Linked DNA regions of Azotobacter salinestris. The protein of the gene in region 1 binds, or shares a complex with, the protein of each later gene. Links are inferred from orthologs where the notes say so. Each region holds a gene or a part of one and is shown on either strand. Other genes may lie near its edges.

Region 1 (3,573 bases):
TGGACTCGCGCAGCAGCGCAGCAGGGGGGCGAGCCGGCAAGGGACGAAAGGTCATGGTGGTTGGCCGGAGAGTGGGGACGTCCATGGTAGCAGAACCCATACTTTCCCAGGTTCGGCCCAAGGCACCGGGTCCGGAGCAGCCCTGCGCCAAGCATGCGGCCTTTGGCACTTTTGGCGCCTGGCCGATCCGACCGCATGATGCCGCTTTTCTTGCCGGGCGGATTTGCGAGTAGAATGCCTTTTTCCCATCGCGGCCGTCTCCGGCTGCCGGGTCGGCCCCGTGCCCGCCCTCCATTCATATGTGAGGAAGAACCTGTCGATATGTTTGCGCCTTTGTTGAGAGTGCTCTTTGGAAGCAAGAACGATCGTGAAGTCAAGCGCATGCGTCGAACCGTGCGGGCGATCAATGCCCTCGAAGAGCAGGTGGTGGCGCTGACGGACGAGCAGTTACGCGCCAGGACCGAGGAGTTCAGAGGCCGTCTCGGCAAGGGGGAGACCCTCGACCAGTTGCTGCCGGAAGCCTTCGCCGTTGCCCGCGAGGCGGGCAAGCGGGTAATGGGCATGCGCCACTTCGACGTGCAACTGATCGGTGCTATGGTCCTGCACGAGGGCAAGATCGCCGAGATGCGTACCGGTGAGGGCAAGACCCTGGTGGCGACCCTGGCCGTCTACCTCAATGCTCTGGCCGGCAAGGGCGTGCACGTGGTGACGGTGAACGACTACCTGGCCCGCCGCGATGCCAATTGGATGCGCCCGCTGTACGAGTTCCTCGGCCTGTCCGTCGGCGTGGTCACCCCCTTCCAGCCGCCGGAGGAGAAGCGTGCCGCTTACGCTGCCGACATCACCTACGGTACCAACAACGAGTTCGGCTTCGACTACTTGCGCGATAACATGGCCTTCAGCCTGGAGGACAAGTTCCAGCGCGAGCTCAACTATGCGGTGATCGACGAGGTCGACTCCATCCTGATCGACGAGGCGCGCACGCCGTTGATCATTTCCGGCCAGGCCGAGGACAGCTCCCAGTTGTACCTGCAGATCAACGCCCTGATTCCGCAGCTGAAGCGCCACGTCGAGGAAGAGGAGGGCGTGGTCACCCAGGAGGGGCATTACACCGTCGACGAGAAGACCCGCCAGATCGAGCTGAACGAACAGGGGCACCAGTTCATCGAGGAGCTGCTGACCCGTGCCGGCCTGTTGCCCGAAGGCGACAACCTCTACTCCGCCCACAACCTGCAGCTGCTGACCCATATCTACGCAGCGCTGCGCGCGCATGTCCTGTTCCATCGTAACGTCGAATACATCGTGCAGGGCAACCAGGTGTTGCTGATCGACGAACATACTGGACGGACCATGCCCGGCCGCCGCCTCTCCGAAGGCCTGCACCAGGCGATCGAAGCCAAGGAAGGGCTGCCGATCCAGGCGGAGAGCCAGACTCTGGCCTCGACCACCTTCCAGAATTACTTCCGTCTCTACCACAAGCTGGCCGGCATGACCGGTACAGCCGATACCGAGGCCTTCGAGTTCCGCCAGATCTACGGTCTCGACGTGGTGGTGATCCCGACTCACCGGCCGATCGCGCGCAAGGACTTCAACGATCTGGTCTATCTGACCCAGGAGGAGAAGTACGCGGCGATCATCACCGATATCAAGGACTGCCAGGCCCAGGGGCGTCCGGCTCTGGTGGGTACTGCCTCGATCGAGAGTTCCGAATACGTCTCCCAGTTGCTCAAGAAGGAAGGCATCGCGCATCAGGTGCTCAACGCCAAGTACCATGAGAAGGAGGCCGAGATCATCGCCCAGGCAGGTCGGCCCGGTGCGGTGACCATCGCCACCAACATGGCGGGTCGGGGTACCGATATTCTTCTCGGGGGCAACTGGGAGGTCGAGATCGCCGCGCTCGAGAATCCCACCGAAGAGCAGATCGCACAGATCAAGGCCGACTGGCAGAAGCGCCACCAGCAGGTAATCGAGGCCGGTGGCCTGCACGTCATTGCCTCGGAGCGCCACGAATCCCGGCGTATCGACAACCAGCTGCGCGGCCGGGCAGGCCGTCAGGGCGACCCGGGCTCCAGCCGCTTCTACCTGTCCCTGGAAGACAACCTGATGCGCATCTTCGCCTCCGACCGGGTGAAGAACTTCATGAAGGCGCTCGGCATGCAGGCCGGCGAGGCCATCGAGCATCGCATGGTGACCAATGCCATCGAGAAAGCCCAGCGCAAGGTCGAGGGCCGCAACTTCGACATGCGCAAGCAACTGCTCGAATTCGACGATGTGGCCAACGAGCAGCGCAAGGTGATCTATCACATGCGCAACAGCCTCCTCGAGTCCGAGGATATCGGCGAAACCATCGCCGAATTCCGCCGGGAAGTGCTGAGCACGGCCATCGACCAGCATATCCCGCCGCAGTCGCTGCCCGAGCAATGGGACATCGCCGGCCTGGAGGCCACCCTGCAGAGCGATTTCGGCGTGCATCTGCCGTTGCAGCAATGGCTCGACGAGGATGACAGGCTGCACGAGGAGGCGCTGCGCGAGCGCATCCTCGAGGCGCTGCAGGCAGCCTATCGGGAGAAGGAGGAGGTTGCCGGCGCCGAGGCCCTGAGGACCTTCGAGAAACAGATCCTGCTGCGTGTGCTGGACGACCTGTGGAAGGACCACCTGTCGACCATGGATCATCTGCGCCACGGCATCCACCTGCGCGGCTACGCCCAGAAGAACCCCAAGCAGGAATACAAGCGCGAATCCTTCGAGCTGTTCCAGACCCTGCTCGAGTCGATCAAGCGCGATGCCATCCGCGTGCTCTCCCATGTACAGGTTCGCCGCGAGGATCCGGCCGAAGAGGAGGAGCGCCTGCGCCGCGAGGCCGAGGCCCTGGCCCGGCGCATGCAGTTCCAGCATGCTGCAGCCTCGGCCCTGGCGCCGCAGACGGAGGGGGATGACCTAGAGGTCGTCGAGGCGCCCCAGCCGGGTGTCGTCCCGGCACGTCCGGAGCAGAAGATCGGACGCAACGAGCCTTGTCCCTGCGGGTCCGGCAAGAAGTACAAGCACTGTCACGGGCAGCTCAACTAGAGTTGTCAGGCTGCGTTTCGGCGCAGCAGGTTCGGAATGCGCACGCACGCATTCGCAACGCCGCGACCGGGCAGACTGGCCGCGGCGTTTTTCCGCCCGTTTTCCGTACCCCCGGTACGCTCACTCAACAGAACCCATACGAAGGAGCCCTTCATGGCTGTCGGTCTTGGCCCTCTGCCCACCCTGCACCCGGTCCCCGGTTTCGAACTCGGCATCGCCTCCGCCGGCATCAAGCGCCCCGGGCGCAAGGATGTGGTGGTGATGCGCTGTGCCGAAGGCGCCACGGTCGCCGGGGTGTTCACCCTCAATGCTTTCTGCGCGGCTCCGGTGATCCTCGCCAAGCGGCGCGTGCAGGGCGCTGTACGCTACCTGCTGACCAATACCGGCAACGCCAATGCCGGCACCGGCGAGCCGGGTCTTCAGGCCGCCGCCCGTACCTGTGCCCGCCTGGCCGAGCTGGCCGGGGTCGATGAGGGCGCCGTGCTGCCGTTCTCCACGGGGGTGATT
Region 2 (3,259 bases), 1.9 Mb from region 1 along the record:
GGGTTTACATGCAGCCTGCCAGTGACGGTACCGGGATCATCGCTGGCGGTGCCATGCGTGCCGTCCTCGAAGTCGCAGGTGTCCAGAACGTTCTGGCCAAGTGCTACGGCTCGACCAATCCGGTGAACGTGGTTTATGCCACCTTCAAGGGGCTGAAGGAAATGCAGTCCCCCGAGGCCGTGGCAGCCAAGCGTGGCAAGAGCGTCGAGGAGATTCTCTGATCATGGCAACTGTCAAAGTCACTCTGGTCAAGAGCCTGAATGGTCGTCTGGCCAACCACAAGGCCTGCGTCAAGGGGCTGGGCCTGCGTCGTATCGGTCACACCGTCGAGGTCCAGGATACTCCTGAAAATCGCGGGATGATCAACAAGGCCTATTACCTGCTGCGTGTGGAGGGTTAATCCATGCAACTGAACGATCTGCGTTCCGCGCCGGGTGCCCGGCGCGAGAAGCTGCGTCCGGGTCGTGGCATCGGCAGCGGTCTCGGCAAGACTGGTGGTCGCGGCCACAAGGGCCAGACCTCCCGCTCCGGTGGCAAGATCGCACCCGGCTTCGAAGGCGGTCAGCAGCCTCTGCACCGCCGCCTGCCCAAGTTCGGCTTCACTTCTCTGAAGGCCTTGGATCGTGCAGAAATTCGCACCTCCGAACTGGCTAAGGTGGAAGGTGATGTCGTGACTCTGCAGGCGCTGAAGGATGCCAATCTGATCAATCAGAACGTCCGTCGCGTGAAGGTCATGCTGTCTGGTGATGTGAGCCGGGCCGTTACTCTGAAGGGAATCGCCGTCACCAAGGGTGCGCGTGCGGCCATCGAAGCAGCTGGCGGTAAAATCGAGGACTAAATGGCTAAGCAAGGTGCTCTCTCCGCACTCAGCAATGGCGGGCTGTCCGAGCTCTGGACTCGGTTGAGGTTCCTGTTCCTGGCGATCATCGTCTATCGCATAGGCGCGCATATCCCAGTGCCCGGAATCAATCCCGACAGGCTGGCGGAACTGTTCCAACAGAACGAGGGAACCATTCTTAGCCTGTTCAACATGTTTTCCGGTGGTGCGCTGGAGCGGATGAGCATCTTTGCGCTGGGGATCATGCCGTACATCTCGGCATCGATCATCATGCAGCTGATGACCGTGGTCAGCCCCCAGCTGGAGCAGTTGAAGAAGGAGGGCGAGGCCGGTCGGCGCAAGATCAGTCAGTACACCCGTTACGGGACACTCGTTCTGGCGATCGTCCAGGCTTTCGGCATGTCCGTCGGCCTGGCCAGTCAGGGTGTGGCCTTCGCCGCCGACTTCGGTTTCTACTTCGTGGCGGTGAGCACCTTCGTGGCTGGTGCCATGTTCATGATGTGGCTGGGGGAGCAGATTACCGAGCGGGGTGTTGGCAACGGGATCTCGATGCTGATCTTTGCCGGGATCGTCGCCGGTCTGCCGGCTGCGATCGGTCAGTCGTTCGAGTCTGCCCGTCAAGGCGATATCAATATCATTGCTCTGCTTGCTGTCGCGCTCCTGGCTGTGGCGATCATCGGGTTCGTGGTCTTTGTCGAGCGTGGTCAGCGTCGTATCGCGGTGCACTACGCCAAGCGTCAACAAGGTCGCAAGGTTTTCGCTGCGCAGACCAGCCACTTGCCGCTGAAGGTGAATATGGCAGGCGTGATTCCGGCCATTTTTGCTAGCAGCATTCTGCTGTTTCCGGCTTCGCTGGGCTCCTGGTTCGGTCAGTCGGAAGGCATGGGTTGGTTGCAGGACATAGCCCAGGCCATCGCGCCCGGTCAGCCGTTGAACATCATCCTGTTCAGTGCAGGAATCATTTTCTTCTGCTTCTTCTATACTGCGCTGATGTTCAATCCCAAGGATGTGGCGGAAAACCTGAAAAAATCGGGTGCCTTCATTCCTGGCATCAGGCCGGGTGAGCAGTCGGCACGCTATATCGATGGTGTGCTGACCCGCTTGACCATTTTTGGTGCTCTCTACATGACGGCGGTCTGCCTGCTTCCGCAGTTCCTAGTGGTGGCAGCCAACGTGCCGTTCTATCTTGGCGGGACTTCGTTGCTGATCGTGGTAGTGGTTGTGATGGACTTTATGTCGCAAGTACAATCGCACCTCGTTTCGCACCAGTACGAATCCCTGATGAAGAAAAGCAACCTGAAGGGCTATGGCGGCGGCATGCTCCGCTGATCTGTCCATAAGGTTCGAGGAGTTGGTGATGAAAGTTCGTGCGTCGGTGAAGAAGCTGTGCCGCAACTGCAAGATCATCCGTCGCGACGGCGTCGTGCGCGTGATCTGCAGCGCGGAGCCGCGTCACAAGCAGCGCCAAGGCTGAGTGTGATCCTCGCGTGATGAGCCCGGCAGCTAGTGTGCTGTCGGGTTGATTCTTTTTTATTACAGCGCTAGTATCCTGCGCCCTATTTCTTGGCTTCCAGGGCGTGGGTAGCTGTCAATTGGAGTTCCACTGAATGGCCCGTATCGCAGGCGTAAACATTCCGGATAACAAGCATACTGTTATCTCGCTGACCTACATCTATGGTGTCGGTCGTACCACTGCACAGGCTATCTGTGCTGCTACCGGTGTCAATCCGGCAGCAAAGATCAAGGATCTCTCGGACGAGCAGATCGAGCAACTGCGTGGCGAAGTGGCCAAGTTCACTACCGAAGGTGACCTGCGCCGTGAAGTCAACATGAAAATCAAGCGCCTGATGGACCTGGGCTGCTACCGCGGTCTGCGTCATCGCCGTGGCCTGCCGGTTCGCGGTCAGCGCACCAAGACCAACGCCCGTACCCGCAAGGGCCCGCGCAAGCCGATCCGCAAGTAATCGCATTCGCGAATCGACAGGAATCTAATCATGGCAAAACCTGCTGCTCGTCCTCGTAAAAAAGTCAAAAAGACCGTGGTGGATGGTATCGCCCACATCCATGCGTCTTTCAACAACACCATCGTGACCATCACCGATCGTCAGGGTAACGCCCTTTCCTGGGCCACCTCCGGCGGCTCCGGTTTCCGTGGCTCGCGCAAGAGCACCCCGTTTGCTGCCCAGGTGGCTGCCGAGCGTGCCGGCCAGGCCGCCTTGGAATATGGGCTGAAAAACCTCGACGTGAACGTCAAGGGGCCTGGTCCGGGTCGTGAGTCCGCTGTGCGTGCCCTCAATGCCTGCGGTTACAAGATTGCCAGCATCACCGACGTGACCCCGATCCCGCATAACGGCTGCCGTCCGCCGAAGAAGCGTCGCGTGTAATAGGAGACAGTGAAGAATGGCACGTTACATTGGTCCC

Evidence for each region.
Region 2: the proteins of secA (region 1) and secY are in contact, whole or in part, in a crystal structure (PDB 3DIN), measured with the Thermotoga maritima proteins. The link is inferred for Azotobacter salinestris from one-to-one orthologs. Residues at the interface, in WP_004082002.1 of Thermotoga maritima: Glu261, Ala262, Arg263, Lys300, Ala301, Arg302, Thr303, Ile304, Ile305, Leu323, Tyr324, Asp325, Pro326, Val329, Ser330, Tyr333, Ile336, Lys340, Phe345, Val349, Glu363, Phe364, Tyr374, Ser375, Gly376, Gly377, Glu393, Ile395, Thr482, Ser483; in WP_004081795.1 of Thermotoga maritima: Glu108, Gly109, Glu110, Glu111, Ala236, Glu237, Arg238, Arg239, Ile240, Thr241, Ile242, Gln243, Tyr244, Ala245, Arg246, Arg247, Val248, Thr249, Gly250, Arg251, Arg252, Val253, Tyr254, Gly256, Ala257, Ser258, Thr259, Tyr260, Leu261, Pro262.

Annotation. Positions count from the first base shown.
Region 1 is NZ_CP045302.1:1,491,882-1,495,454, reverse strand. The notes cover bases 5-3,266. They hold secA (preprotein translocase subunit SecA), read left to right. Parts: upstream 5-321; coding sequence 322-3,066; downstream 3,067-3,266. Other genes in these bases: argJ (bifunctional glutamate N-acetyltransferase/amino-acid acetyltransferase ArgJ), read left to right, coding at 3,220-3,266; GCU53_RS07035 (DciA family protein), read right to left, coding at 5-55. Also shown: more of GCU53_RS07035, read right to left, coding at 1-4; more of argJ, read left to right, coding at 3,267-3,573. UniProt on the Escherichia coli protein: Required for protein export, interacts with the SecYEG preprotein conducting channel.
Region 2 is NZ_CP045302.1:3,423,488-3,426,746, forward strand. What follows is about bases 55-3,002. They hold secY (preprotein translocase subunit SecY), read left to right. Parts: upstream 55-838; coding sequence 839-2,167; downstream 2,168-3,002. Other genes in these bases: rpsE (30S ribosomal protein S5), read left to right, coding at 55-221; rpmD (50S ribosomal protein L30), read left to right, coding at 224-400; rplO (50S ribosomal protein L15), read left to right, coding at 404-838; rpmJ (50S ribosomal protein L36), read left to right, coding at 2,196-2,312; rpsM (30S ribosomal protein S13), read left to right, coding at 2,446-2,802. In the rest of the region: more of rpsE, read left to right, coding at 1-54; more of rpsK, read left to right, coding at 3,003-3,222; rpsD (30S ribosomal protein S4), read left to right, coding at 3,239-3,259. UniProt on the Escherichia coli protein: The central subunit of the protein translocation channel SecYEG. Consists of two halves formed by TMs 1-5 and 6-10.